Regions from separate parts of the Methylobacterium sp. 1973 genome, predicted to be linked through region 3. Evidence: predicted binding sites of a transcription regulator. Region 3 holds the regulator's gene; each other region holds the start of a gene.
The links. Region 3 encodes LexA, which represses DNA repair genes until DNA is damaged. Its sites were predicted from a motif close to TGTTCNNNNTGTGTTCNG; they were not measured.
Positions count from the first base shown of each region.

Region 1 (9,891 bases), on a different contig from region 3:
CACCGGCCCTGCAACTTCGTGGAGATCATGCCGCGTCTCGACGAGCACCTGCGGCGCGGGGCCAGCATCGCGGTGTGAGGATGAGCCTCAGTCCGGGCCCGCCCGCGGCGGCCCGGAATGACGGGATCGTCATGGAGGATCGTGAGGGGCCGGTCCGTCTGACCTACGCCGCGTTCCCCTCCTTCCGGCGCAGGACCGAGTGCTTGCGGCCGTAGAAGAAGTACACGACGAGGCCGATCGCCATCCAGATCACCAGCCGCAGCCACGTGTCGAGGGGCAGGCCGATCATCAGGAGCAGGCAGAACAGGATGCCGAGGATCGGCACGACCGGCACGGCGGGGGCCCGGAACGGCCGCTTCATGTGGCGCTCGGTCCGCCGCAGGTAGAGCACCGAGCCGCAGACGAGGATGAAGGCGGCGAGCGTGCCGATGCTCACCATCTCCCCGAGGATGTGGATCGGCACCAGGGCCGCCACCACGGCGACCACGGCCCCGATCAGCGCCTGGCTGCGATACGGCGTCTGATAGGTCGGATGGACGTGGGAGAACATCTTCGGCAGCAGGCCGTCCTGGGCCATGGTGAAGAAGATCCGGCTCTGGCCGTAGAGCAGCACGAGGATCACCGTCGTGAGCCCGGTCAGCGCCCCGAGCTTGATCAGGAGGGCGAACCAGCCGATGCCGATCACGTCGACGCCCTTGGCGATCGGGTCGGGGACGTTCAGCTCCTTGTAGGGGACGAGGCCGGTGAGCACGGCGGCGACGAGCACGTACAGGATCGTGCAGACCGCCAGCGAGCCCAGGATGCCGATGGGCATGTCCTTCTGGGGCTTGCGCGCCTCCTGGGCGGCGGTGGAGACCGCGTCGAAGCCGATGAAGGCGAAGAACACCACGCCGGCGCCGCGCAGGATGCCGCTGGCGCCGAAATGCCCGAAGGTGCCGTCGTTGTCGGGGATCAGCGGGCTCCAGTTCGCGGTGTCGACGTGGCCCCAGCCCAGTGCGATGAAGGCGACCACCACGGTGAGCTTCACCGCGACCATGATGTTGTTGAAGCGCGCCGATTCCTTGGTCCCGCGCATCAGCAAAATCGTGATCAGCGCCACGATCAGCACCGCCGGCAGGTTGAACAGAGCCGTCCCGCCGCCGTCGATCGGCGTGCCGGGCGCGTTCGCGAACTGGGCCGGGATCACGATCCCGACGGTCTTCAGGATGCTGATGACGTAGCCCGACCAGCCCACCGCCACGGTGGCGGCACCCATGGCGTATTCGAGGATCAGGTCCCAGCCGATGAGCCACGCGAAGAACTCGCCCAGCGTCGCGTAGGTGTAGGTGTAGCTCGACCCCGCCACCGGGATCAGCGCGGCCATCTCGGAATAGCACAGGCCGACGAAGGCGCAGGCGATGCCGCCGAGCACAAAGGACAGCATGATCCCCGGTCCGGCATACTGGGCCGCCGCCGTGCCGGTGAGAACGAAGATGCCGGCGCCGATGATCGCCCCGATGCCCATCGCGGTGATCGAGAGGGCGCCGAGCGACTTCGAGAGCTGCTGCTCGCCCTCACCGCTCTCGACGATGTCGTCGACCGATTTGCGCCCCATCAGGCCCGACGATTCCATTGCACCATCCTTCCAGGTCGAGCCGGGTCAGCCCGCTTCCACAGATGTAGAGTCGGCGAAATTTCTGCCGCGCTTCAAGTGTTGTAGAGGCGGACTGACCGACAACAACGAGGGCCAGCGCAAGATTCTGCCGGTCAGGCGCGTTCGATCCGGGCGATCAAGGGCCGGACTTTGAGGCGCGCCGCGAACGGGCCGCCGCTCCGCAGGGCCTCGCGCCGGACGACGTCCCCGGCCCGGGCCTGCCGGGCGCCCATCACGCTCTCCAACCGGCCCACGAGCCGTTCGAGCCAGCCCGCGGCCGTACGGTGCAGGCGGCCGAGGGCCGTCTCCGGCCGCGCCGTCCCGACGAAGCGGTCGAGGGTGCGGATCCAGCCCTCGGCCGGAACGTCCCCGGCCTCAAGGCACAGGATCCAGTCCCGGCGGGCTGCGGCAGCGCCCGCGGCGTAGGGATTGCCGCTCCGGTGCAGCACGAGCGTCGCGCCCGTGGCCTCCGCGACGGCTGCCACGGCTTCACTCTCGCTGCCCGAAACGATCACCGCGTCGCCGATGAGGCCGCCGGCCACGCCGGAGACCAGCACGCTGAGCGTGTCGGCCAGGCGATCGATCGCGTCCGGATCGGCCGGGTCGGCCAGATAGGTCACGGCGGAGAGCATGAGCGCGCGCATAGACGATTCTGCGCCGCCGTAAACCGCCCGGCCGCCGTCGGGCGGCCGTGTCGCTGTCCGGACAGGCGACAAAGCTGTGTCTGCCTGAAAAAGAGGCGTTCGGCCGCCGGCTGTTCGCTCTATGTTCCGAGCGGGATCGGGCAGGAGACGAGTCGCCATGGTGTCGATACCCGATGACGTCTCGGGCCGGCCCGCCCAGCGACTCGGCCCGAGCGGCGTGCCGCGGGATGCTCGGCGCGGGCGTGGTGCCACGGCCAATCCCACCGGCCGCCACGAGCCGGCCCGGCGAGAGACGTTCCACGAGGAGACCGGGATGGCGGACGCGCCGGCGCCCCTGCGCACGCAGGTCACCCCGGAGCGCTCCACGCGGATCATCGCCCGCAACAGCTCGCCCGACATCCCCTTCGACCGGTCGATCAACCCTTATCGGGGCTGCGAGCACGGCTGCATCTACTGCTACGCGCGCCCCACCCATGCCTGGCTCGGCCTGTCGCCGGGGCTCGACTTCGAGTCGCGGATCTTCACCAAGCCGGACGCCGCAAGGCTGCTGACCCGCGAGATGGCCGCGCCGGGCTACCGGCCCGAGACGATCGCCCTCGGCACCGCCACGGATCCCTACCAGCCCGTCGAGCGCGCGCACCGGATCACCCGCGCGGTGCTGGAGGTGCTGCGGGACGCCCGACATCCCGTCAGCATCACCACCAAGTCGGACCTCGTGCTGCGCGACCTCGATATCCTGGCGGCGATGGCGGCGGACAATCTCGTGCTCGCGGCGATCTCGTTGCCGACGCTGGATCCGGACCTCGCCCGCCGCCTCGACCCGCGGGCGCCGCGGCCGGACAAGCGGCTCGCGGCGATGCGCGCGCTGAGCGCGGCCGGGGTGCCCGTCATGGTCAACGTCTCGCCGATCATTCCCGGCCTGACCGATCACGAGATCGAATCGATCCTGGCCGAGGCGCGTGCGCACGGGGCGAGTCGCATCGGCCACGCGCTGCTGCGCCTCCCCGGCGAAGTCGCCGACCTCGTGGCCGACTGGTTCGCCGAGCACTATCCGGAGCGCAGGGCGCGGGCCTTCGCACTCCTGCGGGAAGCCCGGGGCGGGCGCGAGAACGACCCGCGCTTCGGCCACCGCTTCCGCGGGGAGGGGGCCTACGCGGCGATGATCGGCCAGCGGGTCCGGCTCGCCGGCACGCGACTCGGCTTCGCCTTCGGGCGGATGGCGCTGAACCGGGATTTCTTCCGCAGACCGGGGGCACAGTTGTCGCTGTTCTGAGACGGCGCGGCGTCGAGCCCGGCTGGCCAGGATCGTATGAGTGGAGCGCCTGCCGGGCCAGATGAATCCGCCGTCGGTGCAGCAGCTTATCGATCATCCATCTCCAATTCCGCTGGAAATGGCGACGTACCGCACTCGTCGCGTCAATCGGGACTTCGATTGCGCGAATACTCGGCTTGTTGACTCTAGGTTTAATCTTAATTGCCAAAATACATATTTCAATTGAGTCTTGAATTCGAGGTTGACAGCAAAGATCTTTTGTCATCTATGAAGTCGTTTTCTAGGTTTTCATTGGAAAGGACTTACGCGTTGTCTCGATATTCCAGATTTTCAATAGGATCAATTATCGGATTAGTATTGCTGAGTATGGGAGTAATGCTGCTTGCCGTGCGTACAGACACGCTCCTGAGCGCTGTGGAGCACGCGCGAGAGGGGCAGCGCGTCGTCACGCTCACGCGGGTCAGCCGCACGCTGCTCCGGTCGGTGATCGCGACCCGCATGGCGCGGGGCATCGTTCAGAAGGTCCTGGCCGTCGAGGGTCCGATCTCGGTGGCCGATAGGGCGGATCAGCTGTCCGAGCGGCAGGCCCTGATGGACGCGGAGACGGAATTCTGGACCCTTGTGCGCGACCTCGCCGTGCCGTCGGTCCAGGCGACGCTGGAGCCGCTTCGGAGCGCGCAGGCGACCTTGGCGGCGCTGAGGCCACAGATCGACGCGGTCGTCGCGCTCCCGAGGGAACGCCGCGATGCGGCGTTCAGACAGACCTTCGACACAGCCGTCACGAGCCTCCTCAACGCCTTCGCGGCAACCAACGCCGCGGTGGACGCGGCCATCCCGCGCCGGGACACGGCGGTCGCGCAGGCCCTCGACATCAAGCGTGCCAGCTGGGCGACGCGGGTCGCACTCGGCAATTCCTGGCGCCGTATGGAAACCTCGGTGGCCGCCAAGGCGTCTTGGTCGCAGGAGGAGATCATCGCGGCGGCCGAGGAGCGGGGTCGCCTGATGGCGGACTGGGGTAAAGTCGTCGACCTGTTCACGGAAGACGTCCCGGTCGCCCTGCGTGCCGCCTTCCAGAAGGCGCAGGCCAGCAACTTCGAGGGCGAGTCGGCGCGGCGGCGCGTCGCGATCACGGACGCGCTCAGCCGGGGCAGGGCGCCCGGCATCGAGGCCGATGCGTTGCGCGCGCGCGACATCGCCGACGGGAGGGCGCTTCTCGATCTGGCCCACGCGGGTCTCGACGCGATGATCGACCGGGCCCAGCTCCTCGCCGCCGAGTCGCAGCGCGCGCTTTTCGGGGCCGTGCTGTTCCTGACCGCAGCGGTCCTGCTGGCGGTCGGCGGTATCGTCATCGTGTTCCGTTGGGTGCTCCGGCCGTTGCGGGCCATGACCCAGGCCATGCAGGCGCTCGCGGGAGGAGACGCCGACGTGCCGATCCCGGCCCGAGAGCGGCGGGACGAGATCGGCGCGATGGCGGCGGCCGTGCAGGTCTTCCGGGACAACCTCGTCCGCACCCGCGCCCTGGAGGCCGAGGCGGCCGAGGCGGCGCTGGCCGCGGAGGCGCAGCGTCGGAGCATGACGCTCACGATGGCGCAGGGTTTCGAGTCGGCGGTGGCCGGCATCGTCGGTCAGGTCTCCGCCGCCGCGGCCGAATTGCAGACCACGGCCTGGCAGATGACCACGACCGCCCAGCAGACCGCCAGCCAGTCCGATACCGTGGCCGCCGCCGTGGAGGAACTCGGCACCTCCGTCCAAGAGATTGCGCGCCAGGTCCAGGGCTCGTCCGAACTGGCGCGGGCCGCCGTCGGCGAGGCCGACCGGACCGCCGTGCTGGTGGCCGCGCTCAACACGGCGGCCGCCCGGGTCGACGCGGTGGTCGAGCTGATCGCCGGCATCGCCGCACAGACGAATCTGCTGGCGCTCAACGCCACCATCGAGGCGGCGCGGGCCGGCGAGGCGGGGCGGGGCTTCGCGGTGGTCGCCACCGAGGTGAAGGACCTCGCAGCCCAGACAGGCCGCGCCACCGAGGAGATCGGGCGGCAGATCTGCGACATCCAGACCGTCACCGGTCAGGCGGTGGAGGCGATCGGGACGATCACCGGCCGGATCGGGGAGATCAGTGCGGTGGCCGCCGCGATCGCGGCGGCGGTGGAGCAGCAGGGGGGGGCACGCAGGAGATTGTCCGCAACATCACGCAGGTCTCTACGGGGACGCAGGAGGTGACCGGCACCATCGCCGGGGTTGCGCAGGCAGCCGACCAGACGGGGCGCGCGGCCGACCACGTCCTGACGGCCGCGACCGCGCTCACGCGTCAGTCGGAGCAGCTCGCCGTCGAGGTCGGTCGCTTCCTGGCCGGCGTCCGGGCTGCGTGACCCCTGGGGGCCGGGATCAGTCGAAGGCCCGGGTGAAGCTGAGCCGGTGATGCGGACTGCGGCCGAGTTGCGTCAGGCCGGCGCGGTGGACGGCCGTGCCGTAGCCGACGTTGCGCTCCCAGCCGTAGCCGGGATGGCGCTGAGCCAGGCGCCGCATCAGCCGGTCGCGGAACACCTTGGCGACGATCGATGCGGCGGCGATCTGCGGCACCAGCCGGTCGCCGCCGACCACGGCGCGACCCGGAAGGCCCGGCAGGGCGTCGCGCCCGTCGACCAGCACGGGCGCGGCGAGGCCGAGCCGGGCGACCGCCCGCGCCATCGCATCGAGGGTTGCGCCGCGGATGTTGATCTGGTCGATCAGCGCCCGGGAGCCCGCCGCCACCGCGACCCGGGCATGGGTGTGGATCATGGGGGCCAGACGTTCCCGGGCCGGCTCCGGGACGCGCTTGCTGTCGTCGAGGGCGCCCAGCAGGTCGGCGGGGATCGCCGCCGGATCGAACCAGACCGCGGCCACCACGACCGGCCCACAGAGTGCGCCGCGACCGACCTCGTCGCAGCCGATCACCGCCGGGTAGGCTGCGGCCCGGTTGGGATCGAAGGGCGGCCGGCCCGCCATCGGCTTGGTCGGCGACGTGGCGGCGACCGACTTGCCGACCGACTTGCCGACCGACTTAACAGTCGACTTGGCAGGCGATTTGGCGATGGGCGGGGCGGACGGCTTGGCGGGCGGCTTGGCGGGCGGCATGACGCCGTCCTGCCATCCCGCGCGGGCGCCGTCACGGGTCAGGCGGCGTCCCGGGTGCCGCGCGCGCCGCCATGCGCCTCGATGATATTGCCGAAGAACTGCCGCGCGCTCACGTCCCAGCCGCAGCGCAGGGCCTCGGCCCGGCACTCGGCCCGCGACAGCCGCAGGGCCGCCAGCGCGGCAGCCCGGAGATCCTGATCGAGAACCCCGACGCGGCGGCCGCCGACCACGTCGTTGGGGCCCGGCACCGGGAAGGCCGCCACCGGAAGGCCGCTTGCCAGGGCCTCGAGGAGCACGATGCCGAACGTGTCGGTGAGGCTCGGGAACACGAAGACGTCGCAGGCGGCGTAGACCGCCGCGAGGTCCGCGCCGGTGCGGGTGCCGAGGAAGCGCGCCCCCGGCGCGAGACCCTGCAGCCGCGCGCGGTCCGGCCCGTCGCCCACCACGACCTTGGTGCCGGGCAGGTCGAGGGCGAGGAAGGCGGCGACGTTCTTCTCCACCGCCAGCCGCCCGACATAGAGGAACAGCGGCCCGGGCAGGTCCGCGAGTTCCGCCGGCACGGGCGTCCCCGGTCCGGCGGGCCGGAACCGTTCCGTGTCTACGCCCCGGGTCCAGCGCATCAGCCGGCCGAATCCCCGCGCCGCCAGTTCACCCTGGAGCGAGGCGGTGCTGACCATCGTTCCCCGCGCCGCGCCGTGGAACCGGCGCAGATAGGCGTAGGACCACGCTTCCGGCACCGGCGCGCGGGCCGCGAGATATTCCGGGAAGCGGGTGTGGTAGCTCGTCGTGAACGGCAGGTTGTGCGCCAGGCAATGGCGCCGCACGGCCAACCCCACGGGCCCCTCCGTGGCGATATGCACGTGGGTCGGCCGTTCCGCCGTCCAGCGTGCCGCCACCCGCTCCCGGCTGGCATAGGCGAGGCGGATCTCGGGATAGCCCGGGAGCGGCAGCGACCGGAAATCCGCCACGGAGAGCAGGGCCGTCGCGAAGCCGTGTTCCGGGGCGCGGCGGACCATCTGCTCCAGGGAGCGGACGACGCCGTTCACCTGGGGATGCCACGCGTCGCTGGCGATCAGAAGCTTCACGGCGGTGCCCTCAAGCCACCGCGCGCCGGCCCGCCAGGGGTTGCGGCACGGCCTCGGCCGCCTGCGCCCGCAGGAGGCTCGGATAGTGCAGAACCTCGATCCGGCCGTCGTAATGCTCCACGAGACCGGTGCAGGATTCCACCCAATCGCCGGTGTTGAGGTAGCGCAGGTCGCCGATCGGCCGGTCCGCCGCATGGTGGATGTGGCCGCAGATCACCCCGTCGGCACCCTGGCGGCGCGCCTCCTCGGCCAGGATCGTCTCGAAGCGGCCGATGAAGCTCACGGCGTTCTTCACGCGCAGCTTCGCCCAGGCGGAGAGCGACCAGTAGGACAGGCCGAGGCGCCGCCGCACCTTGTTGATCAGGGTGTTGAGGGACAGGGCCAGGGTGTAGGCGCCGTCGCCGAGATGGGCGAGCCAGCGCGAGTGCCGCACGACCATGTCGAACTGGTCGCCGTGGATCACGAGGTAGCGCTTGCCGTCCGCCGCCTCGTGGATCGCGGTCTCGGCCAGCTCGATGCCGCCGAAACTCGTGCCCACATAGTCGCGCAGGAACTCGTCGTGGTTCCCGGGCAGGTAGACGATCCGCGTGCCCTTGCGGACCTTGCGCAGGAGCTTCTGCACCACGTCGTTGTGCTCCTGCGGCCAGTACCAGCCCGAGCGCAACTGCCACCCGTCCACGATGTCGCCGACGAGATAGATCGTGTCGGCGTCGTAATCCTTCAGGAACGACAGGAGCAGGCCGGCTTGGCAGCCGCGCGTTCCGAGATGCAGGTCGGACAGGAACAGCGTCCGCACGCGGACCGGCATCTCCTCAACCTCGGCCACGGCAACCCTCTCCCGGCGGCTGAACGGTGCCGGGATCCAGAGCGCGATCCCATCTCAGTTTGATGACGCGGAGTCCCGGCGGGGCCACCCGTCCGCGTTGCGGCGCCGCAAAGCATCTCAACCGGACCTCGGCTTCGTTGCGCCGCACAAAAAATTTTTTTGCCAAGTTCTGGAAGTTTTTCCGGTTTTCCTTTCGAGCTTCGCCCGCTCATAATACCAGGAACCGGCGGCTCGGCACGAGTTCGGCCGGACCTTGACAGGAAGGCGGCGAGGACGGCCCTGAGGCCGTTGGACGGGACGGCATTTCGGAGGCGACCGGCGCGCGGGGGCGTGCCGCGACGCGAGCGGCGTGAGGCCGCCTGCCGCTCCGCGGAGGCCCCCCGATCACGGCAGAGGATGGCGTTCGAGGGGGCGCGGCGCGAGCCGCTTTCGACGGCGCCGGACCGACTCCCTGAGGACGCTTGGACAACCCGGCGCGGGTTCACGCCCGCGCACAATGGATTTTTCGGAGGAAACATCATGGCCGCAACCCGGCGCCCCGGTCGCAACCACCTCTTCATTCCCGGCCCTACGAACATCCCGGAGCGCGTCCTGCGCGCCATGCACGTGCCGTCGGAGGATCACCGCTCGCCGAGCTTCCCCGAGCTGGTGAAGCCGCTGCTCCAGGACTCCAAGATGGTGTTCGGCTCGACCGCCGGGACGGTCATCCTGTTCCCGTCCTCGGGCACCGGCATCTGGGAATCGGCCCTGTCCAACACCCTCTGCCGCGGCGACACGGTGCTGACCTCGCGCTACGGCCAGTTCAGCCACCTCTGGGTCGACATGGCCCAGCGCCTCGGCCTCGACGTGGTCGTCCAGGAGGAGGAGTGGGGCACCGGCGCCGATCCGCAGAAGATCGAGGAGGCCCTGCGCGCCGACAAGGACCATAAGATCAAGGCCGTCATGGTCGTCCACAACGAGACCGCCACGGGCGTCACCAGCGACATCGGCGCGGTGCGCAAGGCGATCGACGCCGCCGGCCACCCGGCCCTGCTGTTCGTGGACGGCATCTCGTCGATCGGCTCGCTGCCGTTCTACATGGACGACTGGAAGGTCGACTGCGCCATCGCGGGCTCGCAGAAGGGCTTCATGCTGCCGGCCGGCCTCGGCCTGATCTGCATCAGCCCGAAGGCGCTCAAGATCGCCGAGGGCGGCACCGGCCGCAACGACCGGCTCGGCCATGCCTACTTCGCCTGGAAGGACCAGCTGGCCGCCAACGCCACCGGCTACTTCCCCTACACCCCCGTCCTGCCGCTGCTCTACGGTCTGCGCGAGGC
Region 1 covers NZ_JBEPLA010000005.1:176,603-186,493, forward strand. The annotation lists gene moaB (molybdenum cofactor biosynthesis protein B) at 1-78, shown strand, start outside; gene ABIC70_RS12095 (amino acid permease) at 164-1,612, opposite strand; gene ABIC70_RS12100 (hypothetical protein) at 1,747-2,277, opposite strand; gene ABIC70_RS12105 (PA0069 family radical SAM protein) at 2,435-3,550, shown strand; partial or broken gene ABIC70_RS12110 (methyl-accepting chemotaxis protein) at 3,818-5,919, shown strand; gene rnhB (ribonuclease HII) at 5,936-6,535, opposite strand; gene ABIC70_RS12125 (glycosyltransferase family 4 protein) at 6,703-7,749, opposite strand; gene ABIC70_RS12130 (UDP-2,3-diacylglucosamine diphosphatase) at 7,760-8,557, opposite strand; gene ABIC70_RS12135 (aminotransferase class V-fold PLP-dependent enzyme) at 9,095-9,891, shown strand, end outside.
Region 1: a site for LexA is predicted at 2,389-2,406, ahead of ABIC70_RS12105 (PA0069 family radical SAM protein). Genes of this name have one in related genera too.

Region 2 (9,891 bases), on a different contig from region 3:
CTGCCCGTTCCAGATCGCCCATTCGAGGAGGGTCATGTTCTGGTCGCCGCGGTCGGACAGGTTCACGCCCGGGGCCAGCGCGGCGATGCCGGCGAGATCGCCGCGGGCGACGGCGGCGGCGATGGGTGCGAGGTGCAGCCCTCGGAATGGGTCCCTGTGATGCCCCATCGGTATGGACATGACCGATCGCTCCCCGGCGCCCCGTGATTCGGCGCTGTGTGATGCGATCCATGTGATCGGAAAGGACAGGGCCGCTGCAAGGCCCGCTGCCGGGGACAAGCGCAGGCGCTTGGCAGCCTCGCTTCTCCCGCTCGCATCGTCCGGGACAGTGCCGCGGGCTGCCGTCACAGGCTGCCCGCGGCGATGCTCAGGTAAGATGAAACGGGCGATCTAGTGCTTCAGATCGTCCGGAACCTTGCCGCCGTTCTCGGCGAGCTTCTGCATGACCTGCTTGTGCAGCCAGATGTTCATGCTGGCCGAATCGTCCTTGTCGCCGGTGTAGTGCAGCTCGTCGGCAAGCTGCTTGCGCGAGGCGAGACCGGAATCGAGGCCCAGCAGCTTCATCAGGTCGACGATCGAGTGGCGCCAGTCGAGCTTCTGCGGGTTCTTCTCGGCGAGGCCGGTGAGGACCGCCGCGACGTCCACGGGTTCGCCGCCGGCGGTGCCGGGGGCCGACGGGGTGGACGGGGCGCTCGTGCCGGTCGTACCGCCGGAGGGGGCGGGGGCCGCGTCCGCGCTACCCCCGCCGAACGGATGGAGGATTTTGCTGACGATGCTGCCGAGAAGGCTCATGGATCCGCTCCGATGATCGAGGCCCGATCTCCGCACCGGGCGGCCATTCAACTGGCTGTGAGGCCGGGCGTTCCGAGACTCGGCGGGGGCCGGGCGATCAGATCGGCTTAAAGAGGGCGCCGACGAGCGCGGCCCGCTCCTGCGCGAGCGTGCCGTGCGGGCCCGGCTGGCCGGCGCGGCCGTACCAGTAGCGCGCATTGCCGTCATCGCCCTCGATCCTGTGGAGATGGGCGTGCACCCAGGCGGCATCGGGCCCGGCGGCGTCCTGAACGAGGCGGTGGGCCCGGTCCCAGGCGGCGGAGGCGGGTCCGGACGGATCGTGGGCGAGCCACCAGAGCGCGGCGAGCGGTGCGGGCCAGCCGGGCGGCGGCTCGGGCGCCGAGAGTGTCGCGGTGAAGGCGGCGGGCAGGCTCTCGGTCACGGCTCTCTCCCTCCCGCGCCGGTTCAGCGGCCGGCGGCGCGCTCCGGCTGCCAGCGGCCGCGGCGCTGGCGGGCGGACCACGCGTAGCGGGCATCGCCGTCGAGGCAGTCGAGATGGTCGGCGAGGCGGTTGCGTTCAAGCCAGGACAAGGCCGCCTCCAGCTCGGGCAGGGTCATGGTCGCACGCCCCTTGCCGAGGACGCGCTTGAGCACGGCGTTGTACCGGTGGGCGAGGTTGCCGCCGCGGGGCACCCGCAGGGACGTCTCGTCCTCGACCGCCTGGGCCGCCACCGCGGCGGCGAGCCGCTGGCGCAGGGTCCGCTCGGTGATCGACGGCGGTTCGGGCGCGGGTGTCGTGGGGACAGGCTCGGGCAGGCGGGGGCGCAGCAGGGCGTAGCGCAGCCCGATCGCGTTGCTCTCCAGGGGCGTGATCCCGGCCGGCTCGTCGTCGCGCCAGCGGGTCCGCTCGGGCACGATGGCGCTCGCCGGCCGCTCGCGGGGCGGCCGCACGCTGCTGCCCTGCTCGGTCTCCAGTTCCAGGCGGAACCGGGCGAAGAGCGGGTCGTCGGGGTGGAAGATCAGGGCCTGCTGCCCGTCGTAGGGGCCCGCATGCGGATCGACCCGGGTGGCCCGGGCGAGCATTTGCTCCAGCCAGGGCCGCGAGCGGATATGGGTCAGCGCTGCGACCACCGCGACCTCGGGGGCGTCGAGGCCCTCATACGCCATGGCCACCGTCACCAGCACGGCCGGTTCCGGCGTGAGCCGGAACGCGGCGAGCGCCGCGTGGGCGTCGCCCTGGCCGGAGGTCGCGAGCCGGACGTCGCGCTCGCCCTGCCCGGCCGGCATCCAGTCCCGCAGGGTGGCGAGGTAGGCCCGCGCGCTCGCCTGATCGGGCGCCACCACGAGGAGCTTGCCGAGCCCCCGGGCCGGCTCGCCGGGCGGGAGATCCCGCTCGGCCCGGCGCCGGGCACGCAGGCGCTTCGTGGCGAAGAAGGCCTCGCTCAGCAGGTCGCGGGCGAAGCCGGTCCGCAGGGCGGTGAACAGGGCCGGCCGGGTGGTGATCCGGACCGAGCCCGCACCCAGCCGGTGCGGGCCGACCCGCGGACTGTCGCCGGCGATCCGGCCGCCCTCCAGCCAGCTGGCCTCGCCGTCGATGGCGCCGAAGGTCACCGGCAGCACCGCCCGCTCGGCCAGCGCCTGGGCCCGCGAATAGCCGATCACCGCGAGGCCGGGCGCGTCGAGGTCGAGATCCGGCCCGCGGCCGGGCGCGGCGGGCTGATAGGGCAGGCCGAGGATGCGTCGCCCGTCCGCGCGCTCCAGCGTCCCGGACAGGTAGAGGCGAACGGTCGCTGCCTCCATGACGGGCAGCATCGCGCGGGACCACGCCCCCGCTTCCGCGTCCTCGGCGGCGTTCTCGTCGGCGCCGGGCCGTCCGGGCACCGGCAGGTGATGGACCTCATCGACGACCAGCAGGGTCCGGTGCGCCCGGGCTTCCGCGAGGTGGAGCGCCGGGGCGGCGGCGACCGCCTGATAGGTGGTGACGTAGCCGGCCAGACCCCGCGCCGGGTCGCGCTCGTTGTCCGCCGCCCGCACGCTGAGAGCGTGCCCGAACGCGGCGCGCCAGAGTGGGTCGGCGAAAGCCTCCTCCGCCTGCAATCGCAGGGAATCCCGCGGCACCACCCAGACCACGCGTTCGACGAGCCCGGCGGCGATCAGCCCGTGCGCGGCGATCACCGGCAGCAGCGACTTGCCGCCGCCCGGCGTCACCGCGGCCAGGATCTTCCGGACATGGGCCGCCTCGCCGCGCGCCATGGCCGCGACCAGGGCCATCAGCGTGCGCTGGTGGGACCGCAGAGACGGGGCGGGGCGGGTCAAGGACTGGCGAAGCAGGATGACATCCGCGCACCGTGGCCGATCCGGATTCCTTTGTGAATCCCTGGAGTCGCGGAACGTTCGCGTTTTCGTCCCCGTCCCGGAGGGGCGGACAGGGAGGCGCTCGCGCGGTGCGATCGATCGAAACCGCACCGCTCTCCACGGTTGCCGCACGCGCCAACGCGGATCAGCTCACCATAAGCGTTGACACCCGGCCGCCCCCTCACCATAAGGGCGCCGCGGGTGAGAAACCTGCCTTGGGGGAATGTCCCGAGCGGCAAAGGGGGCGGACTGTAAATCCGCTGCGTAAGCTTCGTAGGTTCGAGTCCTACTTCCCCCACCAAGTTCTTCCCGATCCCGTCAGCCCTGTTTCGCCAATGCGGCCTCGATGCGCGCGGCTGCGGCGGCGGAGAATCCCTTCCCTTCGAGCCCCTGTCCCGCGGCCGCCTGGCCGGTGAGCGTGCGGCGCTTGCCCTTCGGCAGATGCGCCTGCCGAAGGGCGTGGGCGTCCCGATGGCTGGCATGGGTGATCGCGATGGCCAGCGCGTCGGCGGCGTCCGCCACGCGGAACTCGGCCTTCGGCAGGAGGAAGCGCACCATCGCCTGGATCTGTACCTTCTCGGCGTGACCGGAGCCCGCCACGGTCTTCTTGATCAGGTTCGCGGCGTATTCGAACACGGGCAGGCCGGCGAGGGCCGGCACCACCAGCGCCATCGCCCGGGCGTGACCCAGCTTGAGCGTCGCCTGCGCGTCCTTGTTGACGAAGGTCTCCTCCACGGCGACCTCGTCGGGCCGCACGGTCTCGACGATGCGGCTGATCCCCTCGAACAGCTCGCGCAGGCGCAGGGCCAGCGGCAGGTCGCCGTCCGAGGTCACGACGCCGCAATCGCCGTAGGTGAGCTTCGTGCCCTGCGCGGTGATCAGGCCCCAGCCGGTGCGGCGCAGGCCGGGATCGATGCCGAGGATGCGGATGGGGGTTGTCATGGGGCTCCACGGCTCGGTGAACGGCCCGAGGCTGCCGTACGTATCGTGAACACCCGGTTTCACCAAGGCAGGGTCTTAAGCTCCCAGCAAGGATGATCCGGTCGAGTGGCACCATGAGCGCGCACGAAACCGAAGGCGATCGGCTGCTGTTTCCGGGCGATGCCCGCCTCCGCGCGGCCGTCCAGGCCTGGATCGAGGGGCTGGCCCGCGAGCGGCGAATGTCGCCCAACACCGTCGAGGCTTACGGGCGTGACCTCCGTCAGTTTCTCCACCACCTCGCGTCGCGGCAGAGCACGCCGACCATCCCGATGCTCGTCGGCTTGAAGGTGCGGGACATCCGCGCCTTCATGGCGGCGCGCCGGGCCGAGGAGGTCTCCGGGCGCTCGCTGATGCGCATGCTCGCGGGCCTGCGCTCCTTCGCACGCTTCCTCGAACGCGAGGGCTTCGGCACCGTCTCGGCCCTGGGCGGCGTGCGCTCGCCCAAGGTTCCGCGGCGGCTTCCGCGACCCCTGCCCGTCAGCGCCGCCGTGGCGTTGACCGACACGGCGATTCGCGCCGGCGAGGAACGCGCGCCCTGGGTTCTCGCCCGGGATGCCGCCGTGCTGGCGCTGCTCTACGGCGCAGGCCTGCGCATCTCCGAGGCCCTCGGACTGACTCGCCGCGACGCGCCCCTGCCCGGGGTCGACCAGGTCACCGTGCTCGGCAAGGGCGGCAAGCAGCGCATGGTGCCGATCCTGCCCGTGGTGGCGCAGGCCGTGGCCGACTACCTCGCCGCCTGCCCGCTGCCGCTGCCGCCGGAGGGGCCGCTCTTCGTCGGCGCGCGCGGGGGGGCCCTGTCGCCGCGGATCATCCAGTATACGGTGGCCCGCGCGCGGGGAGCCCTCGGCCTGCCCGACAGCGCCACGCCGCACGCCCTGCGGCACTCCTTCGCCACCCATCTGCTGGCCCGCCAGGGTGAATTGCGCGCGATCCAGGAACTCCTCGGCCACGCCTCCCTGTCCACCACTCAGCTCTACACCCAGGTCGATGCCGCCCGTCTCATGAGCGCCTACGCGGCGGCCCATCCCCGGGCGGGTCGCTGATCAAGAGTGCTGGAAGTTTCGACTTCGGGGCTGTTCAACATCATCTATAGACGCGTCATCCGATCGGCTCATTGCACAACCGCACTTTTTAAGAGCTTCGTCACGATCTTCAGCCACTATGAGCATGAACATTCGGATCGGCTTGGGCGGGCGTCATGGAGCTTGAGGACGGAGGGGCGCCGGCACGTGTCGTGATCGCGGATTGCGATCCGGGCCGGCGCCTCTCCCTGCGAGAGATCGTCCTGCGCTTCGATCCACGCGCCGTGATCGACGAGGCGACCTCCGGTCAGGCGCTCTGCGACATCCTGCTGCGTCACCGCCCGACTCTGGCCTTCGTCGGGCTTCAGCTTGACGACCTGAGCGGGCCCGAAGCCGTCGCCGTGGCGCGTCGCGCGGGTGCGGAGCCGCCCTGTCTGGTTCTGGTCGCCACCCGCGTCCTGCCGCACTGGCAGGAGATCGCCACCAGCCTCGGGGCCTACGAGGTCCTGAAGACCCCCCTCGATCCAGGCCATATCGAGCAGCTGCTCCACGCCGATGCCCGGCGCCGCGCCCCGACCCGGGCTCTGCTCGCCTGCTCGACCCCGGCGGGGCGCTCGGCCATCAGCCGCGTCGTGGCGCGCAGCGGCTTCGCCATCGACCTCGACGAGACGGATGACGGACGCCACGCCCTCAGGCAGCTGAAGTTTGCCGCCTACGACTTCGCCTTCATCGACGTGAAGCTCGGTGGCATCGACGGGCTCGAACTGGCCTGCCAGATCCAGCCCCTCAGCCTTCCGACCCGGATCACACTGTTGACGACGTCCGAGCTGGAGCCCGTCGCCCAGGCCGGCCGCTACTTCGGCGTCGATGCGGTCCTGCGAATGCCGTTCTACGCCCGCGACATCGACCTCGCCTTGCACAACGCCCTGGGCCTGCGCAGGCCCTACCTGCTCAACGCCCTGACGGCGCCGCCCGCACCGAGCGCCCTCCTGCGGATCGCCGACCTGCCGAACTCCCGGCGCAAGATCGCCTGATCCCGCCGCCGGCAGGCGGCCGCGATCTCCCAGTCTCATCCTGAGGTGCCCGCGAAGCGGTCCTCGAAGGGGGCTTTGGGGAGCGGGACGGTCTCCGGCGCCCTGCCTCATGGTCTGCGCTGCGCTCCGGCGACTCAGGACAAGGGGCAGTTCGGAGAGCCGCCCCTTGTGCCAGCGCCCCTGCGGATGGACGCTCGTGCGTCCGCCCGCCACTCAGACGTGGATCGCGCGCTTGCTCACCGCCAGGGCGGCTTCCTTGACGGCCTCGGTCAGCGTCGGATGCGCGTGGCAGGTCCGGGCGATGTCCTCCGAGGAGGCACCGAACTCCATCGCCACCGCCGCCTCGGCGATCAGGTTGCCGGCATCCGCGCCGACGATGTGCACGCCCAGCACCCGGTCGGTCTGGGCGTCGGCCAGCACCTTCACGAAGCCGTCCGTGGTGCCGTTCGCCTTGGCCCGGCCGTTGGCCGTGAAGGGGAACTTGCCGGCATTGTAGGCGACGCCGTCCTTCTTCAACTCCTCCTCGGTCTTGCCCACCGAGGCGACCTCCGGGAACGTGTAGACCACGTTCGGGATCACGCCGTAATTCACGTGGCCGGACTGGCCGGCCAGCATCTCGGCCACCGCGACGCCCTCGTCCTCGGCCTTGTGGGCCAGCATCGGGCCGGCAATCACGTCACCGATGGCGTAGATGCCGGTGACGTTGGTGGCGTAGTGCGAGTCCGTGAGGATCCGGCCCTTGTCGTCCCGCTGGACGCCCACCGTGTCGAGGCCCAGGCCCTCCGTGTAGGGGACCCGGCCGATGCAGACGAGGACCGCGTCCGCCTGGAGCGTTTCCGCCGCGCCGCCCGCGGCCGGCTCCACGGTGACGGTCGCGCCGCCCTTCTTGCCGACCTCGACGCCGGTCACCTTGGTGGACAACTTGAAGGCGATGCCCTGCTTGGTCAGGATCCGCTGGAACTGCTTGCCGACCTCTCCGTCCATGCCGGGCAGCACCCGGTCGAGATACTCGACCACGGTGACCTCGGAGCCGAGCCGGCGCCAGACGGAGCCCAGCTCCAGCCCGATCACGCCGGCGCCGATGACCAGGAGCTTCTTCGGCACCCGGTCGAGCTCCAGGGCGCCGGTCGAGGAGACCACCACCTTCTCGTCGATGGTGACGCCGGGCAGCCGCGCCACGTCCGAGCCGGTGGCGATGACGATGCTCTTGGTCTCGAGCATCTGGTTGCCGCCATCCTCGGACACGACCTCGACCCGGCCGGCACCCGCGATCCGACCGGTGCCGTGGAAGGTCTCGACCTTGTTCTTCTTGAGCAGGAACTCGACGCCCTTTGTGTTGCCCGCCACGCCCTCGGCCTTGAAGGCCATCATCTTCTTCAGGTCGAGCTTCGGCGTGCCGACATCGATGCCGAGATCGGCGAAATGCGTGTTGGCCTCCTCGAACGCCTCGGAGGCGTGCAGCAGGGCCTTGGACGGGATGCAGCCGACATTGAGGCAGGTGCCGCCATGGGTCGCGCGCTTCTCGACCACGGCGGTCCGCAGGCCGAGCTGCGCCGCGCGGATGGCGCACACGTAGCCGCCAGGACCGGTGCCGATGACGACGAGATCGTAGGACATGAGGCTTCGCTTCCGCTCGGTCGTGCCGCGTGTGAGACGGGCAGGGAATGTCAGGTCGGGCTGAGGCTCAGCGGCCGCCGCCGACGTCGAGGATGGCGCCCGTGGTGTAGGAGGCCTCCTCCGAGAGCAGCCACACGATCGGTGCGGCCACCTCCTCGGCGGTGCCGGCCCGCTTCATCGGGACGCCCGGGCCGAGGCGCTCCACCCGGTCCGGCTCGCCGCCGCTGGCATGGATCTCGGTGGCGATGATGCCGGGCGCCACCGCGTTGACCCGGATGCCTTCGGCGGCCACCTCCCGGGCGAGCCCGATCGTCAGCGCGTCGATGGCCCCCTTCGAGGCGGCGTAATCCACGAACTGACCGGGGCCGCCCAGCCGCGCCGCCACCGAGGACAGGTTGACGATGGCGCCCCCTGCCCCGCCGCGCTTGGTCGACATCCGCCGGACCGCCTCGCGGGCGCACAGGAAGCTGCCGACCACGTTGGTTGTCATCATCCGCTGGAGCCGGCCCTCGGTCATGTCGGCGACGTCGGACTTCACGTCGACGACGCCGGCATTGTTGACCAAAGCCGCGAGGCGCCCGAGCCCGTCGGCCGCCCTGAACAGCGCGATGACGTCGGCCTCGCTGCCGACATCGCCCTTCACGGCGCGCGCCTTGCCGCCCTTGGCGGTGATCGCGTCCACCACGGTCTTGGCTGCGGCGGCGTCCGACACGTAGCTCAGGCAGACCGCGTAGCCGCGCTCCGCGAGAAGCAGCGACACGGCCCGGCCGATGCCGCGGCTGCCGCCGGTGACGATCGCAACCCTGTTCTCAGCGCCCGACATGACGACCTCAGAGGTCCAGCACGAGCCGCGCCGGATCCTCCAGCGCCTCCTTCACCCGCACCAGGAAGGTCACGGCCTCCTTACCGTCGACGATGCGATGATCGTACGACAGCGCGAGGTACATCATCGGCCGGGCCTCGATCTTGCCGGCCCGGACCACCGGGCGCTCCTCGATGCGGTGCATGCCGAGGATGCCCGATTGCGGCGCGTTGAGGATCGGCGTCGACATCAGCGAGCCGTAGATGCCGCCGTTGGTGATCGTGAAGGTGCCGCCCTGCATCTCCTCGATGGAGAGCTTGCCGTCGCGGGCCTTCTTGCCGAAGCCCGCGATCTTCTTCTCGATGCCGGCGATCGACAGGTCGTCGGCGTCGCGCACCACCGGCACGACGAGCCCCTTATCGGTCCCGACCGCGATGCCGATGTGGTAGTAGTTCTTGTAGACGAGGTCCTGCCCGTCGATCTCGGCGTTGACCGCCGGCACGTCCTTGAGGGCGCCGATCACCGCCTTGGTGAAGAAGCCCATGAAGCCGAGCTTCGTGCCGTGCTTCTTCTCGAAGATATCCTTGTACTGGCTGCGCATCGCCATCACGGCCGACATGTCGACGTCGTTGAACGTCGTCAGCATCGCCGCCGTGTCCTGCGCGTCCTTGAGGCGGCGCGCGATGGTCTGGCGCAGCTTCGTCATCCGCACGCGTTCCTCGCGCGCGGCGTCGTCCGGCGCCGAGGGCGCGCGCGGCAGGGTCGGTCGGGCCTCCTTGGCGGGCGCGGCCGACGGACCCTTGGCGATGGCGCCGAGCATGTCGCCCTTGGTGACGCGGCCGTCCTTGCCGGAGCCACTGACCGCCGACGGGTCGACGCCGGATTCCCGGGCGAGCTTCGCCACCGCCGGGCCGTTGTCGCCCACCGGGCGCTGCTGGGCTGCCGCCGGAGCGGCGGCGTCGCCGTGGTTGCCGTAGCCGGCAGAGGATTCCTGGGCGGGCGCTTCGGCCTTCGCGGGGGCGGCGGCCTTCGGGGTCTCGCTCCGGCTCTCGGCTTTGATCTCGGCGGCCTCCTTCGGGGCCTCCTTGGGGGCGGCCTTCTTGCCGCTGCCGGCCGCGCCGGCCTCGACGATCGAGCCGAGCAGGGCGCCGGGCTCCACGGTCTCCCCATCCTTGACCAGGATCTCGCCGAGCTCGCCGGCCGCCGGGGCGTTGACCTCCAGGGTGACCTTGTCGGTCTCGAGCTCGACGATCGGCTCGTCGGCCGCGACCGTGTCGCCGGGCTTCTTGAACCAGCGGCCGATCGTGGC
Region 2 covers NZ_JBEPLA010000008.1:199,398-209,288, reverse strand. The annotation lists gene ABIC70_RS17445 (ankyrin repeat domain-containing protein) at 1-180, opposite strand, end outside; gene ABIC70_RS17440 (DUF3597 domain-containing protein) at 391-792, opposite strand; gene ABIC70_RS17435 (hypothetical protein) at 890-1,213, opposite strand; gene ABIC70_RS17430 (DEAD/DEAH box helicase) at 1,237-3,087, opposite strand; tRNA gene ABIC70_RS17425 (tRNA-Tyr) at 3,344-3,427, shown strand; gene ruvC (crossover junction endodeoxyribonuclease RuvC) at 3,445-4,068, opposite strand; gene ABIC70_RS17415 (tyrosine recombinase XerC) at 4,182-5,150, shown strand; gene ABIC70_RS17410 (response regulator) at 5,306-6,163, shown strand; gene lpdA (dihydrolipoyl dehydrogenase) at 6,377-7,780, opposite strand; gene ABIC70_RS17400 (SDR family oxidoreductase) at 7,848-8,603, opposite strand; gene odhB (2-oxoglutarate dehydrogenase complex dihydrolipoyllysine-residue succinyltransferase) at 8,611-9,891, opposite strand, start outside.
Region 2: a site for LexA is predicted at 4,103-4,120, ahead of ruvC (crossover junction endodeoxyribonuclease RuvC). Genes of this name have one in related genera too.

Region 3 (9,891 bases):
TTGCCGGAGAGGGGCACGGATCGTCAGCGGACAAGGACATCGGCCGGACGCGCGCGCATCGCCCTCTCCCCTCTGCGGAGGAGGATGCCCCCCGAAGGGGGACGAGTCGGCACGAAGTCCCGCACGGGGGGGGCGAGGGTGCAGGGTCCGGCCGTGGCCATCATGAAGCGCGCGATCCTTCCGGAAGCGGCTTTTCCTTCTCCCGGCCCCTTCTGAAGCAGGAGCCAACCTCCCCCGCAGAGGGGGGCGTGAGGGCGCGGGCCTTTCCCATCTCCGTCCCCTGCTCCATCCCCTGGCCCGATCACCTCCCGCCCCGCCCCCTGGTGCTGTTCCCCCGGGGCGAAGCCGCGTGCGACGTGCTCTCCGCCGTCCCGGAGGGGCCGCCCCGGCGCTTCCGCTGGCGCGCGCAGGTTCACAGCGTCGCCCATGCCGAGGGGCCGGAGCGGATTTCCGCCGAATGGTGGTGCGCGCCCGGCGCGGAGCGAGACTATTACCGCATCGAATGCGAGGCCGGTCACCGGCTCTGGCTCTACCGCGACGGGCCGCACGCCCCCGGGCATCCGGCCGCGTGGTACGTCCACGGGCTGTTCGCGTGAGCCGCCCCGAGATCCCTTTCGCCGAACTCGCCGTCACCACGAACTTCTCGTTCCTCCACGGCGCCGCGCACCCGCAGGACTACGTCGTGCAGGCGGCGGCCTACGGCCTCTCGGCGATCGGCATCGCCGACCGCAACACCGTGGCCGGCGTGGTCCGGGCGCATGCAGCGGCGCGGGCGCTCGAAGCGGAGGGCACGAAGATCCGGATCCTGCCCGGCGTCCGCCTCGTCACCGAGGAGGGGTTCGAGGCCGTCACCTACCCGATGGACCGGGCGGCCTGGGGGCGCCTCTGCCGGCTGCTCACCCTGGGCAACCGGCGCGTCCGCAAGGGGGAATGCCGCTTCGCCTTCGCCGAGATGCTGGAGGCCGCGGAGGGACAGATGTTCATCGCCATGCCGCCGGCCCGGCGCCTGCCGGAGGGCTTCCGGGCGCGTCTGGAGGCGCTTGCCGCCGCGGCCCCGGGCCGGACCTTCCTCGGGGCGAGCCATACGCGCCGGGGCGACGAGCGGCGCCGCCTCGGTCTGCTCGCCGAGCTGGGCGCGGCCGCCCGCGCGCCGATGGTCGCGGTCTCGGACGCGCTCTACCACCATCCCGAGCGGCGCCCGCTCCAGGACGTGGTGACGTGCATCCGCGCGGGCTGCCGGATCGGCGAGGCGGGCTACCGGCTGGAGGCCAATGCCGAGCGCCACCTGAAGCCCCCCGCCGAGATGGCGCGGCTGTTCGCCGACCACCCGGAGGCGGTGGCCCGCACCGTCGAGATCGCCGAGGCCTGCGGTTTCTGCCTGTCCCAGCTGCGCTACGAATATCCCGACGAGCCGGTGCCCCCCGGGCGCACGCCGCAGGACTACCTGGAGGAGAAGACCTTCGAGCGGGCGCACTGGCGCTACGGCGGCGATATTCCCTCCGCCGTCGCGGCGACGCTCCGCGAGGAGCTGCGGCTCATCGCCAAGATGGACTATGCCCGTTACTTCCTGACCCTGTTCGACGTGGTCGAGTTCGCCCGCGGCAAGGGGATCCTCTGCCAGGGCCGCGGCTCGGCGGCCAATTCCGCCGTGTGCTTCTGCCTCGGCATCACCGCGGTGGACCCGTCCAAGCACCGGCTGCTCTTCGCCCGCTTCATCTCGGAGAACCGGGGCGAGCCCCCCGACATCGACGTCGATTTCGAGCACGAGCGCCGCGAGGAGGTGATCCAGCACCTCTACGCCCGCTACGGCCGGGAGCGGGCCGCCCTCTGCGCCACGGTGATCCACTACCGTCCGCGCATGGCGATCCGCGAGGTCGGCAAGGTCCTCGGGCTCACCGAGGACGTGACCGCGGCGATCGCCGACACGGTCTGGGGCTCCTGGGGCACCGGGATGCCGGACCAGCATGTGCGCGAGGCCGGCCTCGATCCCGGGAACCCGGCGATCCGGCAGGCGCTGGACCTCGCCCATCAGCTGATCGGCTTCCCCCGCCACCTGTCCCAGCATGTCGGCGGCTTCGTGCTGACCCGCGGGCGCCTCGACGAGACCGTGCCGGTGGGCAACGGCGCCATGGCGGACCGCACCTTCATCGAGTGGGACAAGGACGACATCGACGCGATCGGCCTGATGAAGGTCGACGTGCTGGCGCTCGGCATGCTGACCTGCCTCAAGCGCGGCCTCGCGTTTCTGGAGAAGGACCACAATACCTTCTACGAGACGCTGGCCGACCTGCCCCAGGAGGATCCCGCCACCTACGCGATGCTGGCGAAGGCCGATTCCGTCGGCGTGTTCCAGGTCGAGAGCCGGGCGCAGATGTCGATGCTGCCGCGCCTGAAGCCCAAGGAATTCTACGACCTCGTCGTGCAGGTGGCGATCGTGCGCCCCGGTCCGATCCAGGGCGACATGGTCCATCCCTACCTGCGGCGCCGCTCCGGGATCGACCCGGTGGAGTACCCCGCCCCGCACCCGGACCACGGGCCGGCGGACGAACTGAAGGAGGTCCTGCAGAAGACCTACGGGGTGCCGCTGTTCCAGGAGCATGCCATGCAGATCGCCATCACGGCGGCGGGCTTCACCCCGGCCGAGGCCGACGGCCTGCGCCGGGCGATGGCGACCTTCCGCCATGTCGGCTCGATCGGCGGCTTCGCGGACAAGTTCGTGGGCGGCATGACCCGCCGGGGCTACCCGCAGGACTTCGCCGAGCGCTGCTTCGCGCAGATCCGCGGCTTCTCCACCTACGGCTTCCCGGAGAGCCACGCGGCGAGCTTCGCGCTCCTCGTCTACGCCTCGGCCTGGATGAAGTGCCGGCACCCCGACGTCTTCCTGGCCGCGATCCTCAACGCCCAGCCCATGGGCTTCTACCAGCCGGCCCAGCTGGTGCGCGACGCCCGCGCCCACGGGGTCGAGGTGCGGGGCGTCTGCGTCAACGCCAGCGACTGGGACTGCACCCTGGAGCCGGCCGGAAATCCCGCGCTGCACGCCGTGCGGATCGGCCTGCGGGTGGTGCGCGGCCTGCCCGAGGCCGCCATGCGCCGGCTCGTGCGGCTGCGGGCCAACGGCTATGCCAGCATCGAGGGCCTGCAGGCCGCCCTCGCCCTGCCCCGCAACACCCTGGAGCGGCTGGCCGAGGCGGACGCGTTCCGCTCGCTGGGCCTCGACCGGCGCGCCGCCCTCTGGATGGTCCGCACCCTGGAGGGGACCTCGGCGCGCAAGGCCGCCAAGGCCGACCCGAGCGCGCGCCGGGCCCATCTCCTCGACGCGCCCCTGCCGCTCTTCGCTTGGCACGCCGATGACGGCCTGTTCCGGCACGAGCCGGCCGTGGACCTGCCGTCCCTGGCCCCGTCCGAGGCGGTGGCCGAGGATTACGCCGCCACCGGCCTGTCGCTGCAGGGGCACCCGGTCGCCTTCTTCCGGGGGCGGCTCGCCCGGATCGGCGCGATCCCGGCCCGGGCGCATCTCGATCCCGCCCTGCCCCAGGGGGCGCGGGTCACGGTGGCGGGCCTCGTGCTGATCCGCCAGCGGCCCGGCACCGCCAAGGGCGTGGTGTTCCTGACCCTGGAGGACGAGACCGGTATCGCCAACGTGATCGTCTGGAAGACGGTGTTCGAGGCCAACCGCCGGATCGCCATGCAGGCCCGGTTCCTCGCCGTGCGCGGCCGGATCCAACGGGCGGACGGGGTGGTCCATCTCGTGGCTGAGGGGTTTCGCGATCTCACCGCGTCCCTGCGCGACCTGCGCGAGGCCGGGATGAAGCTGCCCCCCGAGAACACGGATTTCGGCGTGCCCCCGGATCGGCGCGTGTATCGCAGCCGGGATTTCCACTGAGGAACGCCCCTCGACAGGCCCCGCGCCGCGCGTAGAGTGCGGCCATGTCGAGCTTCGCCGTTCCGCGCCTCCTCCTCGCCGCCTGCGCGGCCCTGCTCCTCTGGGCGGAGGCCGCCCGGGCCGACAGCTGCGACGACCTCACCCGCCAGATCGCCGGCGCCATCGGCGGCAAGGTCGGCAAGCGGGCGGGCCCCAGCATCGACATCCGCATGGCCGGCCCGATCAAGTTCGACGTGACTTGCCGGGCCGAGCCGATCGTGCAGGCGACCTCGGCCGAGCCCGCCCCCTCGGCGACCTTCTTCCGCGACCTGTCGGTGGCCTCCGAGATCCTGGTCGGCGAACCGGCCGCGACCGTCGAGCCGATCATCGCCAGCGCCTACCGGACCGCGCTGTCGGAGCGGCGCAAGTCGTTCATCCAGCAGAACGGCTGGTCGGCCTCCTGCTACACCGACCCGGGCAGCACCGCGATGCGGACCCTGTGCTCGGTGGGGCGCATCCCGCCGGGGTGATGCGATATCGACCCCGGCAGGATGCGCGCGAAGGGGCCTATCAGTACTCGATCACGCCGTCCAGGGCGTAGTGCTTCACGGTCTTCCGGTTGGCGATCAGCTCGTCCACCGTCGGCTCGCCCTTGAGGGCGCGGGCGATGGCGAGCTTCGTCGCCTCGTAGTTGGTCCGGTAGAGGTCCTTCTGGTCGAGGTTGTCGTCCTCGGCGCAGCGCTGATCGAGCCAGATCATGATGATCATGCACAGCTCGTCAAGCCCGTCCTTGGGCAGGATGCCCTCGATGATGCAGTCCACGATCGCGTCGCCGGTGGCGGCCTGGACCACGCCGCCGAGGAGCTCGGCATACTCGGCCGTGTGGATCGTGACCTTGGTGGTCATCATCGTGGCGGGGCGCACGAGCTGGTTGAGGTCGCGGACCACGAACATCCGCGTGTGGCCCTGGACCTGCCCCATCATCGACGCGAAGGCCTGGCCGACCGGACCGCGCACCGAGCCGATCAGCACCTCCGGCATGGCGTCGGTGTACTGGCCCTCGGCCGCCAGCACCGTGGCCTCGCCCGTGCGGAACCAGATCTCTTGCATGTTCGAACTCCACCTGATCGGAGCCCGCGGGAGACATCATCGGAGGCCCCGCGTCAATCGCGTCAGAGCAGGCCCACCCCGTCCAGGACGCCGACCATCGCGAACGCGATCGTGATCCCCGACACCGCGTAGACCACCCCCTTGTAGACGCCCGCCACGCGCTGCCCCTCGGGCAGGGCCCGGGTGGCGAGGAGGATCAGCAGGCCGAGCGCCAGGGGCAGGAGCAGCGCGTTCATCACCTCCACGGCGATGTTGAGCGCCACGAGATCCGGCACGAGCTGCACGGCGACCGCGCCGGCCGCGACCGCGAGCGCGAAGGCGCCGTAGAAAGCCGGAGCCTCCCGGGGCGACTGCTCCAGGGAGTGCGGCCGGCCGGTCACGTCGCCGAACCCCCAGGCCAGCGCCAGGGCCACGACGTTGAGCGCCACGAAGGCCGCCGCGATGATGCCCACCCCGAACACCACCTGCCCGAGCCACGGCCCCAGGGCCGGCGTGAAGGCGCCCGCGAGATCGCCGACGGTCTCCAGCCCCTTCGCGCTGCCCTGCCCGGCCTTGCCGATCGTGGCGGCGGTGGCGACGAGGATCGCGCCCATCACGCATTGCGAGACCACCGCACCCACGAGTGTGTCGAGCCGCGAGCGCCGCGCGTGCTCCCAGCCCAGGCCCTTATCGACGATCGCCGACTGCTGGTAGAAGATCATCCACGGCATGATCACCGCGCCGATATTGGCCGCGATCAGCACCCGGAACTGGCCGTCGCCCAGCGGCATGTGCCCGAAGGAGGCGACGATCTCGGGCAGGTTCGGCCGCGCCGCTACGGCGAGCCCAACGAAGACCAGCTCGAATAGGCCGACCACGATCGCCACGACCTCGACGCGCCGGTAGCTGCCGGTGAAGACGAGCCCCAGGAGCAGGCAGGCCGGCAGGCCGAGGCTCACGAGCCGCGGCACCCCGAACAGGTCCCCGATGCCGGCGATGCCGGAGAATTCCGTGACGATGGCGCCGATGCCGGCGACCACGAGGCCGCCGTACGAGATCCAGGCCCAGACCGGCCCGTAGCGCTCCCGGATCAACGCGCCGTGGCCGCGTCCGGTGGCGGTCCCGAGCCGCACCGTCAGCTCCTGGACGACGTACAGGATCGGCACCAGCAGGATCTGGAGGAGCAGGAGCGAATAGCCCCAACGCGCCCCGCTCTGGGCCGCCGTGATGAGGCTTCCGACATCCGTATCGGCCAGCATCACCACGAGTCCGGGGCCTGCGGCCTTGAGGTAAGCGGACAGGCGAGGCAGGGAAGCGCTGGGCACGGCTCGGGAACAGTCCCGCGCACGGCCGGTTCCGGCGGGCGCCTGCGGCGTTTTCCCGGGGCAGGCGGGAGGGACATGTGATGGCGGAGAGCACGGATCGGGGCTCCGGCTGGAGCCTGCAGGCGACCGCCGTGCCCGACGGGGTGCGCCTGGAACTCGCCCTGGCCGACCTCGGCGGCGCGCCGGTCACCGCCGCGATCGTTCTCGACCGGGCGGAAGCCCGGGCCTTCGCCCGCGCCCTGCTCGCCGCCGCCGGCGACGCGGCGGAACGGACCTTCCCGAAGCCGGGCGCCTGACGGCGCGCCGCCGGTCGGTCAGCGGGCCAGACCGGGATTGCGGCCCGGCAGGCGGGGGACCACGGTGCCACGCTTCTCGATCGGCGTGTCGCAGGCGTAGGCGAACTCGGTCTTCAGCGGATCGAACACGGTCTCGCCGGTGATCCGGCAATCCTCGCGCACGGTCTCGTCGAGATAGGCCCGAGCGGCGGTGCGGAAGCGCTTCACCCGGGTGGCGTCCGGCTCCGGATCGATCCGGGCCTCGCTCAGGTTGCAGCCGGTATATTCGCGCAGGGCGTTCGAGACGATCAGCATCCGGCGCATCTGCCGGTTGTCGTAGACCTCGTAGGGCTCCTTGCAGCCGATCGTCACCACCTGGGGGGTGAGCGCCACGTAGTTCCGCGAGATGTAGGAGAACCCGGTGGTGCAGCCGGCGAGGCCGAGGGCGGCGAGGCCGAGGGGCAGCAGAGCTGCGGGTCGTCGCATCCTCGTCATCCCAAGAGGGTCCCAGCCCGCGGCCCGGATCCGCCGCCTTCCCGGCGGGGCGCCGCGGTGCATTGAAACGGCTCCGCTTGCGCCGTCAATGCGTTTCTCGACCTTGCTCCCGCGAGCGCGGAGCGACGCGCCAAGCGTAGCGGTGCCGCCCTTGCGGAACACTTGCGGAACGTTTAACCTGTTCGTGATTTGTTTCAGAGACCGTCACGGGGCGGTCTGCCAAGCCGCGAGTCCCCCTTCGATGCTCACGCGCAAGCAGCTGGACCTCCTGCGTTTCATCCAGAGCCGGATGCAGGAATGCGGCGTCCCGCCGTCCTTCGACGAGATGAAGGACGCCCTCGACCTCAAGTCGAAATCCGGCATCCACCGGCTGATCACGGCCCTGGAGGAGCGCGGCTTCCTCCGGCGCCTGCCGAATCGGGCGCGCGCCATCGAGGTGATCCGCATTCCCGAGAGCCTGAGCCAGACGGTCCCATCTTCGGCCCCATCTTCGGCCCCGGCCGAGCCGCGCCGTTTCACCCCGAGCGTGGTCGAGGGCGGCAAGTCCAAGCATCCGCCGGCCCCGGCCAGCACGCGGATGATCGACGACGCCGGTCGTGCCATTTCGATCCCGGTGATGGGCCGGATCGCCGCCGGTACGCCGGTCTCGGCGATCCAGAACCAGAGCCATGCCATCACCCTGTCGCCGGATTTCGTGGCCGGCGGCGAGCACTATGCCCTGGAGGTGCGCGGCGACTCGATGGTCGAGGCCGGCATCCTCGACGGCGACCTCGTGGTGATCCGCAAGCAGGACACGGCCAATACCGGCGACATCATCGTGGCGCTGATCGACGACGAGGAGGCGACGCTCAAGCGTCTGCGCCGCCGCGGCTCCTCGATCGCCCTGGAGGCCGCCAACCCGGCCTACGAGACGCGCGTCCTCGGGCCGGACCGGGTCCGGATCCAGGGCCGCCTCGTCAGCCTCGTCCGCCGCTACTGAAGCGGCTCGGCCGGCGCGTTGCCGGGGGCGAGGTCCCCGCCCGACGCATCGGTTTCCGGAGGCGTTGTCGCCCCGTCGTCAGAGGCGCGGGCCTCCGCGGAGGGCGCGGTGACCGGTTGTGGTGATCCCGGCCCGTGTTCCGAGCGTGGTCGCCAGGGCACGGCGCGGCCATCGGCCCGGGCGTGACGGGCGACGAAGCTCTCGCCGTCGGACCTGAGGGCGACGGCGCCCTGGGCGGCCAGGACGCGCCGGTCGATCACCAGGGGGCCGGTGCAGGACGGTGGGGCCACGAGGCCCGTGATCAGCACCGCGGCGCGGGCGCAATCCTCCGGGAAGGCCCGCCGGTCCCGGACCAGGGCGACCGCCCGTCCGTCCGGCAGGCGCGCGGTGCATCCGAGCCGGTCACAGCGGCCGCTGCCCGATCGGACGATCAGTGCCCCGGCTCCCCGTCCGTCGCCGTCCGCCTTCAGCCATTGTTCGAGAACGAAGCCGGACGGGCTGCCGAGGGCCGCGAGCCGTCCGTCCGGCCCCCGCACCGCGGCCCCCGCACCCTGCCGATCGACATAGAGGTCGTAGCGGTCGGGTCGGGCCGCGACGACGAGTCCGAGCAGGATCGGCGGCACGGCGAGCCAGCGCAGGCGGGAGGCCGGTAACGTCGCGAGCAGCAGGCCCGCGGTCAGCAGGAACAGCGCCGCGGTGCCGAAGGCCGGTACGACCACGATGGCCCGCTCGAACCCGGCGATCCAATGGGAGACGGCGAGCATGCCCCCCACCGCCTGACCCATCAGCCACCAGATCGGGCGGTCGAGGGCGAAGGGATAGGCGAGGATCCCGATCACCGCGGAGGGCATCACCACGAGGGAGACGAGCGGCAGGGTCAGGGCGTTGCCGACGAGGCCGAAGGGCTGGATCGTCTGGAAATGGTAGGTGGCGAAGGGCGCGGTCGCGACCTGCGCCACCAGGGTCGTGGCCAGGGTCCCGGTGACCGCCGAGAGGCCGCTGCCGACGAGCCGACCGAGCCGGCCCGCCCCGTGGCGCACGAACAGCCGCCCGTCGATCAGCCGCGCGCAGGCGATCAGCCCGGCCACGGCGCCGAAGGACATCTGGAAGCTCGGGCCGAGCAGGCCCTCCGGCTCCCGGGCCAGGGCGATCAGCGCCGCGAGGGCGAGGTTGCGCATGGACAGGGCGGGCCGGTCCACCAGGATCGCGCCCAGCATGATCAGGGTCATGATCAGCGAGCGCTCGGCGGCGATGTCCCAGCCCGAGAAGGCGCAGTAGGCGGTGACGCCGACCATGGCGAAGCCGGCCGCGATCTTCTTGATCGGCCAGAGGAGCGCGCAATGGGGGACCAGCGCGAGCAGCGCCCGCACCAGCCAGAACACCACGCCGGCGGCCAGCACCATGTGGAGGCCCGAGATCGACACAACGTGGTAGATCCCGGCGGCGCGCAGCGCATCGTTGGTCGCCGGGCCGATGAGGCCGCGCTTGCCGGTCACCAGGGCCGCCGCCACCGCGCCCGCCTGGCCGCCGGCGGCCTCCGCGATCCGGCGGGTGAGCCCGTTCCGGGCCGCGTCGAGCGTGGCGGCGAGCCGCAGGCGGAGGGGCGGCGGCTCGGTCGGCGCCCGGATCGTGACCGCCCCGACCAGCGAGCCCACCGCGCCGATCCCCTGGAAGTAGGCGTCTCGGGCGAAATCGTAGCCTCCGGGCCGGGCCGCCTCCGGGGGAGGCAACAACCGGGCGGTGGCGGCGACGACGTCCCCGGGAAGCGGGGTCGGCGTCTTGCGGAATGACACCCGCACCCGGGCGGGCCGCGCCTCCGGCGCAAGGCCGGCGAAGCTCTCCACCCGGATCAGCAGCCGGGCGCCG
Region 3 covers NZ_JBEPLA010000002.1:580,335-590,225, forward strand. The annotation lists gene ABIC70_RS06780 (Y-family DNA polymerase) at 1-596, shown strand, start outside; gene ABIC70_RS06785 (error-prone DNA polymerase) at 593-3,883, shown strand; gene ABIC70_RS06790 (hypothetical protein) at 3,928-4,392, shown strand; gene fae (formaldehyde-activating enzyme) at 4,433-4,972, opposite strand; gene ABIC70_RS06800 (NRAMP family divalent metal transporter) at 5,035-6,276, opposite strand; gene ABIC70_RS06805 (hypothetical protein) at 6,357-6,572, shown strand; gene ABIC70_RS06810 (hypothetical protein) at 6,591-7,037, opposite strand; gene lexA (transcriptional repressor LexA) at 7,288-8,025, shown strand; gene ABIC70_RS06820 (ComEC/Rec2 family competence protein) at 8,019-9,891, opposite strand, start outside.